Regions from separate parts of the Lysinibacillus canaveralius genome, predicted to be linked through region 2. Evidence: riboswitches for the same ligand, from Rfam matches in the RefSeq annotation. Region 2 holds a riboswitch; each other region holds the start of a gene.
The links. Region 2 has a riboswitch for S-adenosylmethionine ahead of AA0Y26_RS20370 (bifunctional homocysteine S-methyltransferase/methylenetetrahydrofolate reductase). Riboswitches for the same ligand answer to the same signal wherever they lie in the genome.
Positions count from the first base shown of each region.

Region 1 (4,973 bases), 650 kb from region 2:
AATAAGTACAAAGAGCTTGGTTTAAAGGATCAGCTGTCAACTATGTCAGAGGAAGAACAGCTGGAGTTATTGGCATCAGATGGCATGTTGATAAAACGTCCAATCGTTACAGACGGACAAAAAGTAACACTTGGATTTAAGGAGTCTGACTTCTCAGAAACATGGAAATAAACTGAATGTGAGCTTGTTTTTGCTATAGAAATGTGTCAAACTGAAGAGGATTATTGATACATTTCGTTGGAGGGATTTATTCATGAGTATTCCTAAAGATCTGCGCTATACGCAAGAGCATGAATGGGTAAAAATTGAAGGCAATAAAGTACGTGTTGGTATTACGGACTTCGCACAGCATGAATTAGGCGATATCGTATTCGTTGAGCTTCCTGAAGTAGGCGATACAGTAACGTTTAATGAACCGTTTGGTAGCGTAGAATCAGTAAAAACAGTTTCTGAATTATATTCACCAGTGTCTGGTACAGTAGTAGAAGTGAATGAGGAGTTATCTGATAACCCTGAATTCGTTAATGAATCTCCATATGAAAATGCTTGGATGATTGTTATTGAACTTTCGAATGAATCGGAAGTAGAGCAATTAATGACTGCTGAAGCATATGAAGAATTGATCGCTGAATAATACGAAAGCGCCTGAATCTAACAGTAGATTTTGGCGCTTTTTTTCAAAATAAAAGAAAGTAAAACTTTTTACTTTATAGAATAGTTCGGTATGCGCGTCTGCAGCTTGAAGCTGCTTCGTCTATTGCTAGGCATGGGAAATATGTTAGATAAAAGCTTGCAGCAGCAAAAAAGATGCGAATGCCCCTTTCATAAAAGCGGGAGGTAAGCGGTGAATGATTGAAAAGTGTATAATTGTAGAAGGTCGTTCTGATAAATTAAAAATTGAGCCTCTGCTTGCTGAACATGTGTTGATCATTTGTACACATGGCACGAAGGACGAGGAAGCGTTCATTGACTTGCTTGAGCCGTATGAGTACTGTGAGTTTTTTACATTTTTTGACCGGGATAAATCCGGCGATTATTTGCGAAAAATGATGCGTCGCACATACAGTGAAGCAGTTCAGCTGGAGCTGCCCGCCCCTTTTACAGGTGTTGCAGAAGCACCGAGTGCGATTGTGCGCCAAATTTTACAAGCGGCCAAATTCCAAGTGAAATAGGATGATTAGATGAAGGAATGGACACAGAATGAGTGGCAGGAAGCAATGAAAACAGAGCGTATAGCTGCCTTTTATTTATATACACCAATTTGTGGTACATGTGCTATCGCCTCTAAAATGATGACAGTTGTGGAAGAACTACTGCCGGATGTAGCGATTGGTAAAGGAAATGTGAATTATTTGGAAGATTTGGCGATGCAATATGAGGTGGAAAGTGTACCTTGTTTGCTGATTGCACGCGATGGAGAGTATGCCCAAAAGCTGTATGCATTTCAATCCGTACCTAATTTGTATGAAATATTAAAAAAGTGATTGACGGACAATTGCATGGCGTGGTACAGTAACAAACATAAAAATAAACTTAATAACGTTACTCTTATAAAGAGCGGTGGAGGGAAGTGCCCTGTGAAGCCCGGCAACCATCACATATGTGAAAAGGTGCCAAGTCACTCAAAGTCATGCTTTGGAAGATGAGAGAACGGTTACGTATAAAATGTACGAAAACCTTTCTGCTTATCACGGCGGAAAGGTTTTTTTATGTAGAAGGAGCCAAATATGATTGAGTTACGTAATATAACAAAAGTTTACAAAACGAAAAACGGTGAATTGACAGCCGTTGATAATGTAAACCTATCGATTGAAAAAGGAGAAATATACGGCATTATCGGCTATAGCGGTGCGGGTAAAAGTACGATGATCCGCCTGTTGAATGGTTTAGAAAAGCCGACGACGGGCTCCGTCATAGTAAACCAAGAGGAAATCTCGGCAATTTCTGGTGGAAAGCTTCGTGCAGCACGTCAGAAAATCAGTATGATCTTCCAGCACTTCAATCTTCTATGGTCCCGTACAGTGGAAGAGAATATCGCATTTCCATTGGAGATTGCAGGGGTACCAAAGCAGGAGCGTGCAAAGCGTGTGGCTGAGCTTATTGACCTCGTTGGTTTGACAGGCCGCGGCAAAGCGTATCCCTCTCAATTATCAGGCGGGCAAAAGCAGCGTGTAGGGATTGCAAGGGCGCTTGCCAACAATCCAGAAGTTCTGCTTTGCGATGAAGCAACTTCCGCTCTCGATCCGGAAACAACAGATTCGATCCTGGAGCTATTACTGGACATTAACAAGCGTTTAGGGCTGACAATTGTGCTGATTACACACGAAATGCATGTTATACGCAAAATCTGCCACCGTGTAGCCGTTATGGAAGCTGGGAAGGTAGTAGAGACTGGAAAGGTATTAGATGTCTTCCAGAACCCGCAGGCACCTATTACGAAAAGGTTTGTATCGCAAGTATCAGGTACAAATGAAACAAGAGAATCAATCGAGCAGATTCTGGAAAATTATCCTTCCGGTAAGCTGGTAAAAGTAACGTTTGTGGGACAAGCTACAGAACAACCTGTTATTTCTCAGCTGATTAAGGAGCATGGGGTTGATGTAAATATTGTACATGGGTCTATTTCCTATACGACAAGCGGTCCTTACGGGACATTGATTGTGCATATTGACGGAACAGAGGAGCAAGTACAAACGGCACTTCACGTGTTGGCAAAACATGAATTACAAACGGAGGTGATTGAGCATGCTTAGTCAATTATTTCCGAATGTAAACTGGGAGAAGATGACAGAAGCTTTATATGAAACAGTGTATATGACTGCTGTTTCTACAATCATTACATTTATTTTAGGATTGGCAATCGGCATTGTGCTTTTTTTAACAAGTCCATATCAATTATGGGCAAATAAAATTGTTTATTTCTTAACAGGATCATTAGTGAATATTTTCCGTTCGATTCCATTTATCGTATTGATCATATTACTAATTCCATTTACAAAGTTTTTAGTAGGTTCCATTCGTGGTGCCAATGCGGCATTACCGGCGCTCATAATTGGAGCAGCTCCGTTTTATGCACGCATGGTGTTAATTGCTCTTCGTGAAATTGATAAAGGCGTTATTGAAGCAGCTCGCTCAATGGGGGCAAAAACATCGACTATTATCTTTAAGGTACTAATGCCAGAAAGCTTACCGGCATTAATATCAGGTATTACCGTAACCGCTGTTGCACTTGTCGGTTATACTGCAATGGCCGGCATTATTGGAGCTGGCGGATTAGGGAACTTGGCATATTTAGAAGGGTTCCAGCGAAATCGTTCAGATGTGACATTGATGGCGACCATTTTAATATTACTTGTCGTATTCATTATTCAATATATCGGTGATTTTATTACAGCAAAAATTGATAAGCGTTAATTAGTGCGTTCACGCACCTATAAAAATAAATTTATAAGAAAAGGCAGGGTTTAATATTATGGCATTTTTAACAAAGAAAAAGGTATTAGCATCTACATTGGTATCAGCATCTGTATTAGCATTAGCAGCATGTGGCTCAGATGATGAGGGTACAAACACAGGCAGCACGGACAATGCGGATAAAGAAGAATCTTCAACATTAGTAGTAGGCGCTTCTAATACACCACATGCAATCATTTTAGAGCAAGTGGAGCCGATTTTAGAAGAACAAGGCATTGATTTAGAAATCGAAACGTATCAAGATTATATCTTGCCAAACCAAGACCTTGAGGGCAAAGAAATTGATGCTAACTATTTCCAGCACATTCCTTATTTCGAAGCTCAAATTGAAGAGTTCGGTTATGACTTCGCAAACGCAGGCGGCATCCATATTGAGCCGATCGGTGTCTACTCTAAAAAATATAACTCGCTTTCAGAACTTCCTGAAGGAGCTACGATTCTGTTATCGAACTCTGTAGCAGACCATGGCCGTATGTTATCGCTGCTTGAGCAAGAAGGTTTGATTAAACTGAAGGAAGGCATCGATAAAACGAAGGCTGAAACTTCGGATATCGTGGAAAATCCAAAGAACTTTGAATTTGATGCCAATACAGAAGCATCACTGCTATATCAAATGTATGAAAATGAAGAAGGCGATGCAGTATTAATCAACTCAAACTATGCAATCGACAACGGCTTAAATCCATTGGAAGACTCTATTGCGATTGAAAGTTCTGAATCACCATATGTAAACATTATTGCAGTACGTGCAGGTGATGAGGACAGCGAAAAGATCAAAGCATTAGTAGAAGCTTTACATTCCGAAAAAATCCAAGAGTTCATTCTTGAAGAGTGGGGCGGCTCTGTCGTACCTGTAACAAAATAAATAAGATAATCCCAAGAACAAGTCGTTCTTGGGATTTTTTTGCGGGGAATTCTGAGATATTCCCCGGGAAATCGACATAATGAGAGAGAATCGCCGATATTTGTATAGAAGCTGCTGATATCCCGGTGATGCCTCACATGAAAACAAGCCGTCCCCAGCAACGGAAACGGCTTATTTTTATTGGAATTGTGATAGACGTGAGAAGAAGTTTGTGACGAAGTCCAGAAAGACTTTTTCGGAAGCAGCGAGTTCACGGTTTGTCGGTGAAATAACCCCTACAGTACGGCGGATTGCAGGGATGGCAATCGGCATTTTTACTGTAAAGCGGGGTGTTGAATCGTATAGAGAGCTTTCAGGAAGCAGTGTTACGCCGATACCCGCTGCAACAAGTCCCTTCAACGCATCCATATCTTCCCCCTCAGATGTAATTGCTGGTACGAAGCCGGCAGACCTGCATGCTTCTACAGCTACTTTATGGAGAATGTAACCCTCTGGAAAAAGTACGAAGTTTTCATTTCGTAAATCGACAAGATTGATCTGTTTATTTTTTGCAAGCCGGTGATTAGCAGGAAGCAGGGCATGTATATTTTCGCTGAAAAGTATGGTTGTATTGATTGATTCATCCTTTGGCGGG
Region 1 is NZ_CP154840.1:3,384,079-3,389,051, reverse strand. Features, by position in the region: gene AA0Y26_RS17240 (arsenate reductase family protein) at 1-171, shown strand, start outside; gene gcvH (glycine cleavage system protein GcvH) at 254-634, shown strand; gene AA0Y26_RS17230 (hypothetical protein) at 849-1,172, shown strand; gene AA0Y26_RS17225 (thioredoxin family protein) at 1,182-1,484, shown strand; SAM riboswitch class I at 1,546-1,649, shown strand; gene AA0Y26_RS17220 (methionine ABC transporter ATP-binding protein) at 1,728-2,753, shown strand; gene AA0Y26_RS17215 (methionine ABC transporter permease) at 2,746-3,414, shown strand; gene AA0Y26_RS17210 (MetQ/NlpA family ABC transporter substrate-binding protein) at 3,473-4,339, shown strand; gene AA0Y26_RS17205 (LysR family transcriptional regulator) at 4,517-4,973, opposite strand, start outside.
Region 1: another riboswitch for S-adenosylmethionine. It lies ahead of AA0Y26_RS17220 (methionine ABC transporter ATP-binding protein); the one in region 2 lies ahead of AA0Y26_RS20370 (bifunctional homocysteine S-methyltransferase/methylenetetrahydrofolate reductase).

Region 2 (4,973 bases):
AAATGGGATGGTTAAGCATTTGTCTGTACTCCTTTATACTGTGCATCGAGTTCTTTTACGTAATCCATCAGCTGCAAGGTCATATCGTATCGCAAAAATGGTGTAATCAGATAAATACCATTGAAGTATTCACATGCTGTATCGAGCAGTTCCTTCGCAATCGCGACACCTTCTGCGGCTGCCTTCTCCTTGTCTTCTCCGCACGCTTTCATTCGAGCCAGCACTTCTTCTGATAACTTGATTCCCGGTACTTCATGATGTAAGAACTCCGCACTTCTGAATGATGTCAGCGGCATAATACCAATGTAGATCGGTGCTTCTAAATTCTTTGTCGCTTCATAAATTTCGATTATTTTTTCCTTTGAGTAAACAGGCTGAGAGATGAAATAATCGCAGCCATGCTCTAATTTTTTCTCTAAGCGTGCGACAGCACGGTCCACTACCCTGACATTCGGATTAAATGCTCCTGCCACCGAGAAGTTAGCCTGTTTGCGAAGCGGTTTACCGGAAAACGAAATACCTTCATTCAATTGTTTAATGAGCGACATTAACTCCATAGAAGAAACGTCGTATACACTTGTTGCTCCTGGGAAATCCCCTACTTTCGTCGGATCCCCGGTTACAACTAAAATGTCATGCAGTTCTAAAGCGTCCAGCCCCATTAAATGTGATTGAAGACCAATCAAGTTTCTATCCCGACATGTGATATGCGGCAGGGAGCGCACTCCTTCCTGTATGAGGATAGATGCCATTGCGATGTTACTAATCCTTGGAGACGCTAGAGAATTATCTGCCATCATGATGACATCCGCTCCATTTTCATATAATTCCTTGGCTCCTTTTACAAACCCACCAATCTCTAAGTGGCGAGGTGTGTCTAGTTCCACAATCACCGAGCGTTCGCGTTTCGCCTTTAGATGCAGCGGTTCATATTTAGGCGGCTCCGGCACACGGACGAATTCAGTCGTTGCCGGCATCGTCTCTTTTTCCTTTAGCGGTGTAAGCTTTGATAACCGCTTTTTTGCTGCTTCAATATGCTTCGGTGTCGTTCCGCAGCAACCACCGATTAGACGGACCCCCTGCTTGACCAGCTCCTCAGCAGCGCGTGCAAAATAGTCAGCTTCGGATTCGTATACCACGCGCCCATCTTCTACATCTAGAAGAGAAGCATTTGGATAGGCCGATAAGTAAGCATGCTTCGGAAGCTCCACTTTTTCAAACGCCTGAATTGTATGAAATGGGCCAAGACGGCAGTTACTGCCCACAATATCCGCTCCTAAAGCCTCAAGTTCAAGAAGGGCTGTACGGAATGAAATACCTCCCTGTAAAATGCCTGGCTCATGCATAGATACTTGTGCGATAATCGGCTTATTTGTCATTGCACGAACAGCTTTGACAACTGCCTGTATTTCCTCAAAATCATAGAAGGTTTCTAGTAAAAGACCGTCCACCTCTCCGTCAATTAGCACACGTGCCTGTTCGCGAATAGCTGAAGTAATCTCTTCAAGCGTTGCATCGCTTTTACGAATTCCCCGTATGCCTCCAATCGTTCCTAAAACGAATACGTTATCCCCTGCAGCTGTTTTCGCTAATCCAACAGCTGCTTCGTTAAACTCCTTTACGCGATCTTCGTAGCCGTACCGAGCCAATTTTATCGAATTTGCTCCGTATGTATTCGTTTGAATGATATCTGCTCCTGCAGTAATATATTGCTCATGGATTTTTTGCACTATTTCAGGCTTTGTCACATTCATCTCCTCGTGACAGTAATCCAGCCCGTAAGAATAAAGCAGCGTGCCTATTGCACCGTCAGCTGTTAATACCCGCGTTTCTAAAGCTTCAAGCAAGCCCATTTGTATCCCTCTTTTCTTTAACCGAATTGCAAAACTTTTCAGTCATTTCTATCTAAAAGAAAAAGCCCTCTTTTAACAAGAAGGCTAAGAATCGTAGTCCCTTCTCATCTTTCGGCATCTGCCGGCTGGATTTAGCACCTGACTTTAGAGCTGGTTGCTGAAGCTTCATCGGGCCAGTCCCTCAGCTTCTCTCGATAAGAAATATATTGAATTTTGTCAACAATTAAAAGAATCATAACGTTATCTGAAAGAGACGTCAAGACGTTTTACAATAGTAAACGTTTTCATGGCCAATTTATTGGTTTTCTGGATATAGGGCTATTTTTCTACCATAACTGAGTTTTTCAAAAAAGCTCAAGGAAGGATTCATTATCCTTCCGAGCTCTCTATTATTGCAAAGCAGCTAGGATGCGCTCTGCTGTTTTCTTACCGTTTTGGATACATGCTCCAATCCCTACACCAAAATAGGAACAGCCAGCAAGCAGCAAGTTCGGGTAGTTCTCCTCCAGGTCTTTCAACAATACAGACAATGCTTCATTATGTGCAAGGTCATACCGTGGCATTTGGTCAATCCATTTCGCGACATTTACGACTGTCGGTTCATCATCAATTCCTAGACTTACCTTTACATCATTTCGCGCTACTTCCAGCAATTCTTGATCCGTCATAGCCGCAAGTTCCTCATAGCGGGGATTTACATTTTTATAGAATAGACGCACAAGCAGGTTTCCATCATGCGATGTATGCTTCCATTTTCGGCTCGTCCATGTAGAGGCATCACATACTAAGTCACTATTGTGAGAAACAATAAAGCCCGTACCATCTGCTGGTAATACGCTGTCTGGCACATCGAAGCCAAGATACAACGTGATAGCCGAAGCTGTAGTGAAACGCTTTAGATTTACTTTTAGCTGTTCATCTGCCAGTACTTTCTGCACCGTTGTATTAGGTACAGCGAGCACAACGACATCAGCGAGCACTGTTTCATGCCCAATATCTATTTTATAGCAGCCATCTTCTTTCATCACACTGTGAATCTCTGTATTCTTCATGAAGTTCACTTCCGGCAGATTTGCTTCCAGCTGATCAATCAATGCTGAAAGCCCGTTCCGGAAGGAAATGAATTTTTTATTGGCAGCCTTCTCAAATTGTTCACGGTTTGCTTCGAACCCTTTGATAATACTGTCGTATTCATTTTTATAATCAACAAGATACGGTAGAGTAGAAGCGAGAGAAAGCTGGTAAAGATCTCCGGAATAAACACCTGCAAGTACAGGGGCAATCTGTTTCCTTACAATTTCCTCCCCTAGGAAATATTCAAGAAATTCCCCAATCGAGCTTTCTTTCGTAAATCCTGTATTCGGCATTTCTAAATCTTTCAGGGCCCGCTTCTTTCCTTCTTCTGAAATAAGTGTACTAGCCTGCAGCGAATCAATGCTCATCGGAATACCAAATGTAGACCCTGCTGGTATTGCATGCAATTCGTTATTTGTATGGATATAGGAAATCCCTGTCTCGTTATAAACAAGCTCTGATTCAAAATCAAGCTCCTTAACCAGCTCAAGCACCCCAGGATGACGTGCGACAATGGAATCTGCCCCTGTCTCCATGATAAAGCCGCCTTCATATGCTGAATGAATCTTACCGCCCAGATATTCATTGCGTTCAATTAAAATCAATTCCGCCTCGATGCCTTTTTCCTGCATTTGGCGTTTTACATAGTGCATCGTACAAAGACCTGTAATCCCACCGCCTACGACTACAACTGTTTTCATATATACCTCTCCTATATGTTCGAAATAACCTGCCTCTAGTATAAACTTTTTTCAGGATGAATACGTGAATGTTCTATTACAAATTAAAGAAAAAAGTATCCTTCCAAAAGATAGGATACTTCAGAGTGAAGACAACGTCGTTTTTTGACTTTGTCTTTACGTTTTTTAGGTAACTTTATAAAATAACGGTTTACTCAGCCTGTCTTGAAAACGCTTGCCAGACAAGGCGCGCCGACAAGTGAAGACGCGAATAGAACCTAAGTTCATGCGCGGACGAGCGAGGCAAGCAACGCTGGATGAGAGCCTTTGTCAACAGGCTGAAGTATCCTTCCAAAATATAGGATGCTTTTCATAACAGCCTTGATAGATGGAGATCCACACCCCTCCTCGGCTGCCTATTATTTACTTAGTTCATGGGAAATACATGCTAATTCGTCTGCTGAATGTGCCACTTTTTCAAATGAGACAGACAATTTATCAATTCCCTGCCCCAAGAGTTCAATTTCTTGCCCTATCAAGCCGTTCTGCATTTTTGTCTCACGCATTGATCGCAGAATCTGAGAAAATTTCCGCTCTGTCTGAAGCATTCCTTCTCCACCAAATTGCACAGCTTCCTGTATATGATTGAGCGAAGCTTCTAACTTAACTGTACGCTCATTTGTATCGTGCAACAATTCTCCCACCGTATCAGTTGATGATTTCGTCTGCTCAGCTAGTTTTCTTACTTCATTGGCTACTACCGCAAAGCCTTTTCCTGCATCCCCTGCACGTGCTGCTTCAATAGAAGCGTTAAGCGCCAATAAGTTCGTTTGGGTAGCAATATTTGTCACAATCGACATCACACTTTCCATTTGCTTCGTCATTTCCGTCAAACGGTCAATATCACGAGTAATCTCCGTTACCGAGGAAGTAATATTCTCCATATTAAGAGATTGTGCTTGCATTTGGCTTTGGCCGTCAAGTGCCTGTTGTTCTGTGCCATTTGAAATCTCACCTGCACGCTTTGCATGAGATGTAAGCTCATCCATTTGTGCAATGAGTTGTTGATAAGCAGCATTTGTTTGTTCAGAAATATAAGCTAGATTTTCCGATGATTCAATAATTGCTCGCCCTATATCCTGCTTCTGCTCCTCATCCGCCCGCCTCGTCTCCTCTACATAAGCTTCAAATGCTTCCAACACCAGCTGTTGCTCCAAGTTTAAAATTTTTGAAATAGCTGCTAACGTGCTGAATTGGTCTTCTATATGAGAAATGTTCATCTTAACATACTGCATGAATGATATATTCAAATTTTGAAATGCCGCGATATACCATTGGGTAGGCAAGCCAATATGCACATGCACCT
Region 2 is NZ_CP154840.1:4,037,142-4,042,114, forward strand. Features, by position in the region: gene metH (methionine synthase) at 1-19, opposite strand, end outside; gene AA0Y26_RS20370 (bifunctional homocysteine S-methyltransferase/methylenetetrahydrofolate reductase) at 12-1,853, opposite strand; SAM riboswitch class I at 1,955-2,054, opposite strand; gene hemG (protoporphyrinogen oxidase) at 2,243-3,628, opposite strand; gene AA0Y26_RS20380 (protoglobin domain-containing protein) at 4,027-4,973, opposite strand, start outside.

Region 3 (4,973 bases), 750 kb from region 2:
CATCCTTTTCTAATGGATGGTCCGATTTTCTTTTAATGGCCTGTTCCGAATCTTTATAACTATTCAAAACAACAGACACCCTCAGCAGCCCGAGCCAAGAAAGGTGTCTCTGTCCTCAGTTCACCGCTTTAGAGAAATTTTAGCGGCTGCTAGCTGAAAGAAATTAAATCGTCACTACAAATCCGGCGCGCTTACCGATAATTTCTGCATAATCCTCTACCATGACAGAAGCAGTCGGATACATACCAGCTCCGGGACCTGTCACTGTTAATGTGCCAATATAATTTGTATCTATAGCTACTGCATTAAAGACATCATCAATTGGGAATAAAGGATGCTCCCTGTCTACAAGCATAGGCGCTACCTTCCCTGCGATTTTACCGCCTGCCTGTCGTTCCACTTCCGCTACATGCCGATATCGCATTCCGTGTTCTGTGGCATTTTTCACATCCTCTGTCGAAATTGTGTCAATACCAATTACCTCGACCTCTGACCAGTCTGGCTGTTCACCAAAGGCCAAATCAGACAGTACCATTAACTTTTTAAACGCATCCTGTCCTGAAATATCATTGAACGGATCTGCTTCTGCATAGCCGAGACGCTGTGCTTCCAGCAATGCTTCCTCGAAGTTCCACCCTTCCTTACGCATTTTTGTTAGCATATAGTTTGTCGTCCCATTTAAAATTCCCTGAATGCAGCTCACATCATTAACAAGGAGAATATTCTTCAACGTCTTAATCACAGGGACCCCGCCGGCAACCGTTGCTTCATACCCTACAAATACACCATTTTGTTTCGCCATCTCTTGAAGCTCCATCCCTCTTTTAGCAAACATCACTTTATTCGCTGTCACCACATGGCATTTGTTTTCTATTGCCTGTTTTAAATAGGAAAATGCCGGCTCTTCATTAACGATCGCCTCGAATACTACTTGCATGCCTTTCTCGGCAAATACCTCATTGATATTATCTGTCAATAAATGTTTCGTCCCTGGAACCCGCTCGCTTGAAGTATCCCGAACTAAAATCTTCGTCACTTCTAATTCTACGCCCAGCTTTTCCCGCAGTGCTTCTCGCTTTTCATTTAAGATATGATAAATTCCTTGCCCTACTGTGCCAAATCCTAGGATGGCCGCCTTTATTACTGCCATATCTGTCTCCTCCAAAGTCTTCAGAAAATCTATATAAACGCACTATTCTAATAATTTTATATAAAAAATTCTATCTTATATTATAAACGAAAACAAGGGAAATCTCCTCTAGGAAAACATTTGTTTTTGTAAAATGTACACGAAACCCCTTACATCTTCTCCTATCATGCATATTCTGCCATATTTACAGAGTGTTATTAGGAAAATCAGGCCTGCCAAATAGCTCCGCGGCACTAAAAGGAGCTCTAAAAAACAAAAGCACCCCCATCGGATGCTTTTAAAATAGCTGATAAAGTGAACTTCAATCGGCACTTCCTTGTTATACTTCTGCGCATGTTTAAGCAGCTACACCGCGATATTGATTCCCTCAACAGATGTGCGATAGCGATCAAGTACTTTTCGAGCAATCATTTCCTCTTTTTGTGTAAAGGGCGGTATACCATATGTACGGTGCACAAGCTGGAATTCTCCATATTTTAAATACCACTCTTTTGCTGGTAATGAAATATGATCTGTTCCTAACTCTTTATATGCATCATACACTTCCTTTACAACATATTCAGCAGATGTAAGATTGTATGTTTCCTCTAAAAAAGCGTCATGTCCAAATGCTTTTTTCCATATAGCATTGAACTGCCCTAATAAATGTTGGATAGAAATTTGGTTTACAAAAGTGTGGACTTCATTCAATTCATATATAAAATAAGCTGCGACATGTTGTGCACTGTAGACATTGCCCATTTTCAACTCTCCTTTTATTCATACACTTATGTGATTTATCACTCGAGTAAAAACACAAGATGCTTTCCCGAGTTTATTGGTAGGTTTTAAAGTTGTTTTTATCTTACAGAATATCACAGCTATTGTCAATAAAACTTATAAACTTACTATGAATTGAATTTACTGTTGAAAAGCGATGGCTCTCCGTGAAATGGCACGGAGCCGCCGCTTTCTTTTGCCGAATGAGGCAGTATAAAACATTATGGCAAGATGCAGCGAGCCTAAAACAGCTCTCTTCCAGAACGCCTATTTGATTTGCATCACTCCGGTATTTGCTTCCCTTTAATAGGATCATTCAGGAATCCAGTGAAAAAGTGCTGTAAGTCCGCCCCTTGCATTTCCACCTATAGAAATAACTTTCTTTTGTTAAAAGAAATTAAACGCTGGCAGACACCTGTCTTTGCACTTTTGCTAGCGCCTGCTCTAAATCAGCGATAATATCCTCTACATTTTCGAGACCGATTGATAGGCGAATGAGCCCTTCGGATACTCCTGCAATTTTCAGTTCTTCTGCCGACAGCTGCTGGTGCGTTGTAGATGCTGGATGAATAATTAACGAACGGGCATCACCGACATTCGCCACATGAGAGAACAGCTCTACATTATCAATTAATTCACGTCCTGCAACGCGGCCTCCCTTAATCTCAAATGAGAGAATAGAGCCGTAACCATTTTTCAAATACTTGTTTGCTAAATGATGGGATGTAAATTCCTCAAAGCCTGGGTAATTTACGTAATCCACAAATGAGTGGCTCTTTAAATATTCCCCAACCTTTAAGGCATTTTCATTATGGCGGGCTATACGCAGATGAAGCGTCTCTAACCCTTGAATAAAGTTAAAAGCAGAATCCGCTGACAGTGTCGGCCCGAAATCACGCAGCAGCTGTACACGCAGTTTTGTTGCGAACGCCGCATTTGGTACATCTACGCCGTAACGGATTCCGTGATAGCTTGCATCCGGTTCTGTAAAACCGGGAAAACGTCCTTGTGTCCAGTCAAATTTTCCAGCATCGACAACGACTCCGCCGATTGTTGTTCCATGTCCGCCAATCCACTTCGTAGCTGAATGAACGACGACATCTGCCCCGAAATCAATTGGGTTTGCACCATATGGAGAAGGGAACGTGTTATCAATAATCAATGGCAGTCCATGTTCATGGGCAATTGCTGCAACCGCTTCTATATCCAAAATGTTTAAGCTTGGATTTCCGACTGTCTCGGCAAAGATTGCTTTTGTTTTTTCTGTAATGGCAGAGCGGAAATTTTCTGGATTTCGTTCATCCACAAATGTTGTCGTAATACCGTACTTTGGCAATGTAGTAGCAAATAAATTATATGTTCCTCCGTAAAGCGAACCAGCTGATACAATTTCATCGCCGGCACCGGCAACATTCAAAATAGAGAAGGCAATGGCAGCTGCACCTGATGACAGGCCTACTGCTGCAGTTCCCTTTTCCACCAATGCAATACGCTCCTCAAACGCCCCTACTGTCGGGTTCATAATACGTGAGTAAATATTCCCCGGCTCCTCAAGTGCGAAAAGGCGCTGTGCATGAGCAGTGTCTTTAAATGCATAGGCCGTTGTACGATAAATTGGTACAGCGATGGCTCCTGTAACAGGGTCTGGCTTTTGCCCGCCGTGTAATAATAACGTTTCTGGCTTTTGTGACATGGATATCTTCCTCCTAAATGTATACTCGATGGACAATCGGTCGAGGAGGATATGGAAAACTCCCCGCACTCTATTTGGAAAAGGGCCTTTGTACAAATGAGCACCAAAAAGCCCTCTTCTCAAATAAGAAGAGGGCTGCGAATGAGCAAGTTTTCCTCCCCTTATCTTTCAGATCCCGATTCGAATCTGTAGGAATTAGCACCTTTGTAAGTCATTACTGGTTGCCGGGCATCACAGGGCCTAGTCCCTCCGCCGCTCTTGATAAGAGTTTATGATTCATGTTCCATCTATTGTTTCACAGTATAAAACAGGTTAATCTGATTAGTCAACTATTAATTTAAAATCTTCTGATTTTAATTTTCCTGCTGCATGCTTTATGCTGGATTACAGGATAAATAAGCAATTCAAAGCTCTATATATCCCCTTTTGAATATGCCTGCAAAATACAAATAACTACCTTTACATTGCCACTACATCATTACTACCGTATAAAAGTTTCGCATATAAAGGGGTGCAAGCTTATATTACTACATTAGCTGATACCGTAAGGCATTACTAACCATTCGCAAATAGTATAAATACGGCGAATGCGGGAAAGTGACGCCCTGGACATCATTACTGTTTTTACTACCAAAAATTCTCTAGGTACAATTTTGCTTCAGGTGGAAGGCAGTTATCGGCTTTATTTTCCTGAATCCTCGTATCCCGTTGATCTGCTTCCCCACAATTAGTGCAGCCTGCTGGCACTGGATTGGATTACTATAGAAAAATATTATAAGATGGGCTTAAAGGTATTTCCTTTAAGCTTATTTTTTGTAGAGGGGGAAAATAAATTGAACAAAACAAAAGAACTTTTAAAAAACCATTCATCTGTCCGTAAATATACAGGAGAAGAAATCTCTCGTGAAACGGTAATCGATCTAATTGAAACCGCACAAATGGCCGCCAGCTCTCACTTTGTACAAGCGTATAGTGTCATCTGGGTGACAGATGATGAAAAAAAGAAAAAGTTAGGCGAGCTGTCAAAAAATGAATTTCAGTTCCAAACAGCAGGTGCCTCTTTCTTATTCTGTGTAGACTTCAAGCGCCTGCAAAGAGCTGGTAACAAAAATGGTGTTGACATCGTCGTGGACTCTGCAGAAAATCTTCTTGTCGGTGTAGCGGATGTTTCCTTATTTGCGCAGAATTTTGTCGTCGCGGCTGAATCTGAAGGCTATGGAATATGCTATATCGGCGGCGCACGAAACAATCCGAAGGAAATTAGTGAGCTATTCAATCTTCCTGATTATGTATTCCCGTTATTTGCTATGACAATTGGCAAGCCAACAAAACGAAACGAAACAAAACCCCGCCTACCTGTAGCCGCTGTCC
Region 3 is NZ_CP154840.1:218,666-223,638, reverse strand. Features, by position in the region: gene AA0Y26_RS01240 (homoserine dehydrogenase) at 164-1,150, opposite strand; gene AA0Y26_RS01235 (hypothetical protein) at 1,496-1,891, opposite strand; gene AA0Y26_RS01230 (O-acetylhomoserine aminocarboxypropyltransferase/cysteine synthase family protein) at 2,307-3,602, opposite strand; SAM riboswitch class I at 3,761-3,870, opposite strand; gene nfsA (oxygen-insensitive NADPH nitroreductase) at 4,436-4,973, shown strand, end outside.
Region 3: another riboswitch for S-adenosylmethionine. It lies ahead of AA0Y26_RS01230 (O-acetylhomoserine aminocarboxypropyltransferase/cysteine synthase family protein); the one in region 2 lies ahead of AA0Y26_RS20370 (bifunctional homocysteine S-methyltransferase/methylenetetrahydrofolate reductase).

Region 4 (4,973 bases), 870 kb from region 2:
AGACTTTTTCTCTTAAATATCATAACATGGTTCGTATAATTTTTAATATATTCTGAAAAATAGGTGATTTATAAAATGGAATTTTCGACTAGACTACAGCAGCTTCCACCTCAATTTTTTGCTGCGCTTGCTGGAAAAGTAGCGCAGGCAGTTGCAGAGGGACGCGACATCATCAATTTAGGACAAGGTAACCCTGATCAGCCAACTCCCCCACATATTATCGAAGCCTTACAGGAGGCGGCAGCTGATCCATCTACACATAAATACTCGCCGTTTCGCGGGATTCCCGAACTTCGCCGGGCAGCAGCTGAATTTTACAAACGCGAATATAATGTGGACATCAATCCCGATAAAGAAGTGGCTATATTAGGAGGGACAAAAGTTGGACTTGTGGAATTACCGTTAGCTATGTTGAATCCTGGAGATACAATGCTGCTGCCGGATCCGGGCTATCCAGATTATTTATCAGGTGTCGCACTTGCAGATGTAAAATTTGATACAATGCCGCTCATAAAAGAGAATAACTTCCTGCCCGACTATGATGCGCTGCCCGAGAAAATAAAAGACCGTGCCAAAATGATGTACATCAATTATCCGAACAATCCTACTGGAGGTGTGGCAGACCAGCAATTTTTTGAAAAAACAGTTGCCTTTGCAAAGCAACACCATATTGCTGTCGCGCATGACTTTGCATATGGAGCACTCGGATTTGACGGTATAAAGCCGGTTAGCTTCCTGCAGGCAGAAGGCGCTAAAGATGTCGGCATTGAATTGTACACACTATCAAAATCGTATAATATGGCCGGATGGCGTGTCGGGTTTGCTGTTGGTAATGAAAAAATGATTGAAGCGATTAATTTGATTCAAGATCACCTGTTTTGCAGTATCTTCCCCGCTATCCAGCATGCAGCTGCCGAGGCTTTAACAGCTGAGCAGAATAGTGTAGAGGGATTGCGCGATACATACGAAAGACGCCGCAATATACTCGTGAAAGAAGCAAGACGTATCGGCTGGAATGTGCAGGCACCCAAAGGCTCATTTTTCGCCTGGCTGCCTGTTCCAAAAGGATTTACCAGCCAGCAGTTTGCTGATTTGCTGCTAGACAATGCGGATGTTGCCGTCGCAGCAGGCAATGGTTTTGGTGAATACGGGGAAGGCTATATACGCGTTGGTCTGCTCGTTTCAGAAGAACGGCTGAAAGAGGCGATTGCTCGTGTAGAAAAGTTAGGACTTTTTCAAATACCTGTTAAGTAATTTTCTTTCGCAAAAAGCAGTTGCGCGTAATTTTTTTTAGAAAAATAATAAAATACTATTGCGAAACTAATAAATAGTCTGTATATTAAGTTTCATAGTTTTTTAATATAGTGTTTCTCTCTTATTAAGAGTAGCTGAGGGACTGGCCCGATGAAGCTCAGCAACCAGCATATGCGAAAGACGCATTTGCAAGGTGCTAATTCCTACAAAACGAATTCGTTTTGAAAGATAAGAGTGGTGTTTGAATATTGTCTTTGTCTATTCATGCCTCTCTTTTCAAAGGAGAGGCATTTTTTATTAAAGGACAAATACAAACACGTTGGAGGAATCATCTATGAAAACAAAAAAATTTGGTTATTTATTCGCAGGTGCAGCACTTGCCCTATCACTCGCAGCATGCAGCAGCGATGAAGATTCAGCCTCAAAATTAAATGATGGTGTGATCAAGGTCGGCGTAACAGCAGGCCTGCATGAAGAAATTACAGAAGTGGCCGCTGAAATAGCAGCAAAAAATGATTTGGAAGTACAGATTGAAGTGTTTTCTGATTACGTGCTGCCGAATACAGCACTAGTAGAGGGAGATCTGGACGTAAACAACTTCCAGCATGAGCCTTTCCTGGACAACTTTAATAATGACCGTGGAGAGGAACTTGTGGCTGTAGCAGAGACAATCTTAAACCCAATGGGCTTCTATTCAGAGAAATATGAGTCGATCGATGCTGTCCCGGAAGGTTCAAAGGTTGCCATTCCTAACGACCCAACAAACGGCGGACGCGCACTAGCGGTACTGGCTGATGCCGGCTATATCACATTGGCTGAGGGCGTAGGCATTAACGGAACAATCTATGATATTGAAGAAAATCCAAAAAACCTGGAATTTATCGAATTAGAGGCGGCACAAATCCCAACTCAGCTCGCAGAAGTGGAATTTGCCGCTATCAATACAAACTTTGCAATGGAGGCAGGCTTGAGTCCTAAAGATGATTCTATCCTGCTTGAATCTGCAGACTCCCCTTATGTAAATGTAATTGTTGTACGTCCTGGTGATGAAGACAGTGAAGACTTGAAGAAATTCATCGAAGCATATCATTCAGAAGAAGTGCGCCAATACATTGAAGAAACATACGATGGAGCTGTCATTCCAGGCTTCTAATCCAATACATGGCCAAAAGTTATCGGCATTGACGCCGGTAGCTTTTTAGCTAGAAAGGCGGAAAACAATGATTCAACTCCAATCGGTTGTTAAACAATTCGAAGCAAAAAACGGCACAGTTACTGCTGTTGACCAGGTAGATATACAAGTTAAAAAAGGTGAGATCCACGGGGTAATCGGCTATTCGGGTGCAGGTAAAAGTACACTCATCCGATGTGTCAACCTTCTCGAACGTCCAACAAGCGGCAAGGTAATCATTAACGGTATTGATCTGACAGAAGCTTCCCCAGAACAGCTTCGACAATCACGACAAAAAATCGGAATGATATTTCAGCATTTTAATTTACTAAAAACAGCGACAGTCTACGATAATATTGCTATACCTTTAAAGCTATTAGGACATAACAAACAGGAAGTAGAACAAAAGGTAAAAAAATATGCAGAAATCGTTGGCTTAACAGATAAGCTGACAAGCTATCCGAACCAACTGTCGGGCGGTCAGAAGCAGCGTGTGGCTATTGCACGCTCCCTATCACAGGAACCTGAAATTCTGCTTAGTGACGAAGCGACAAGTGCCCTGGATCCTGAAACAACGGACTCCATCCTGGACCTGCTCCTTGAAATCAACGAAAAACTCGGCATTACCATCCTTTTAATCACACACGAAATGAATGTCATTCAAAAAATCTGCGATTATGTATATGTCTTGGAGAAAGGCAGGCTTGTGGAGCATAATACAGCAATTGAGCTGTTTACAAAGCCCCAGCATCCCACGACGCGTAAGTTTTTAAATACAATTTCACAACGGAATCTATCAGATTCGCTGATTGAACAGTTGAATTTGACAGGTGCCGTCATCCGCCTCACATTTGTCGGTGAAAGTACAGGAAAGCCGCTTATTGCGGATGTAGCAAGTCGATTCCATGTGCAGCCAAACATCTTGGCAGCCAACATCATTGAACTTAAAAACGGTATTGTCGGCAATATTGTTGTCCATATAAATGGAACCGCTGCTGAGATTACCGCCATCACCCAGTACTTAAAAGACAACGGCGTACAAATTGATATATTGGGAGGTGGAGCAAATGAATAATGATAAAGGCTTTTTGGAGCAGTGGGGACCGATTATTTGGGAGGCATTGCTAGAAACATTCCAGATGACGTCCATTTCCCTCGTCATTTCAATTGTTCTCGGGGTGCCGCTCGGGCTGATGCTCGTATTAACACGTCCCGGACAGTCATTTGAAAATAAATGGATTTACCAAATATCTAATCTGCTCATTAATATTATCCGTTCCATTCCATTTATCATCTTATTATTCTTCATCCTGCCGCTGACGAAATTTCTTGTTGGCACGACGATTGGAGTTAAGGGCGTTATCGTACCGCTTGTCGTCTATACAGCACCTTATATCGCCCGTCTTCTGGAGACTGCTCTTCTTGAGGTGTCCCCAGGTGTAATGGAAGCTTATACAGCAATGGGGATCAAGCGCCGCCATATTATTTGGAATGTACTGCTGCGTGAAGCACGCTCCTCTATTATTCTTGGCCTGACAATTGCTACAGTCGGACTAATTGGGGCAACCGCGATGGCAGGACTTGTTGGTGCAGGTGGTTTAGGCGACTTAGCTTACCGCTATGGCCACATCCGTTTCCAGGTGGATGTAATGTATGCTGCTGTGTTCATTCTCATTATTTTAGTACAGGTAGTTCAATCAATCGGCAACCGTATTGCTGCTAAGCTGAAAAAGGACTGATAAGTTAATGACGAAGGAAGACTTACTTTTAAAAAATATTCAGGGCGACAAGCCCTTTCCAATTTGCTTCGAAGATTTAGAAGAAGCTGTGGCGGAAAAGCTCCCAGCTGGGCCATATGGCTATATCCGCTCGGGAGCTGGCGGCGAACAATCACTTCGTAACAATCGCAAGGCCTTTACGAAGTATTCTATTATTCCCCGCTTTTTAACAGATGTCTCCGAGCCTGATACCTCTATCGAACTGTTCGGCAAAAAACATCCCACCCCCTTTTTATTCGCACCGGTCGGGATGAATCAAATGGCGCATGAACAAGGAGAATTAGCCGTTGTACGCGCAGCTGAAAAACTTGGAATGCCTTATATTCAAAGTACTGTCTCCAGCTATTCACTCGAGGAAGTAGCAGATACTGCCCCAGCTCATACAAAATGGTTTCAGCTATACTGGTCGACGAATGAAGAAATTGCCTATAGCATGGCTGCCAGAGCAGAGAATGCCGGCTTTGAAGCAATCGTTTTGACAGTTGATACAGTCATGCTTGGCTGGCGTGAGGAGGATGTACGTAATCAGTTTTCGCCTTTAAAGCTTGGCCTGGCACGTGGAAATTATATGAATGATCCTATCTTTACAGCTTCTTTGAAGGATGAGTCATTTGAATCGTATATAGAAGGTGTTCTCGCCAATATTTTTCATCCTACATTAAATTGGGAAAATATCCGTGAGTTAAAAAGCCGCCTTCGTGTGCCTCTTCTAATTAAAGGTATTTTACACCCGGAAGATGCGCGTCTGGCCATTGAAGCTGGAGTAGATG
Region 4 is NZ_CP154840.1:336,010-340,982, reverse strand. Features, by position in the region: gene AA0Y26_RS01805 (pyridoxal phosphate-dependent aminotransferase) at 76-1,254, shown strand; SAM riboswitch class I at 1,373-1,489, shown strand; gene AA0Y26_RS01800 (MetQ/NlpA family ABC transporter substrate-binding protein) at 1,589-2,407, shown strand; gene AA0Y26_RS01795 (methionine ABC transporter ATP-binding protein) at 2,475-3,500, shown strand; gene AA0Y26_RS01790 (methionine ABC transporter permease) at 3,493-4,164, shown strand; gene AA0Y26_RS01785 (alpha-hydroxy acid oxidase) at 4,172-4,973, shown strand, end outside.
Region 4: another riboswitch for S-adenosylmethionine. It lies ahead of AA0Y26_RS01800 (MetQ/NlpA family ABC transporter substrate-binding protein); the one in region 2 lies ahead of AA0Y26_RS20370 (bifunctional homocysteine S-methyltransferase/methylenetetrahydrofolate reductase).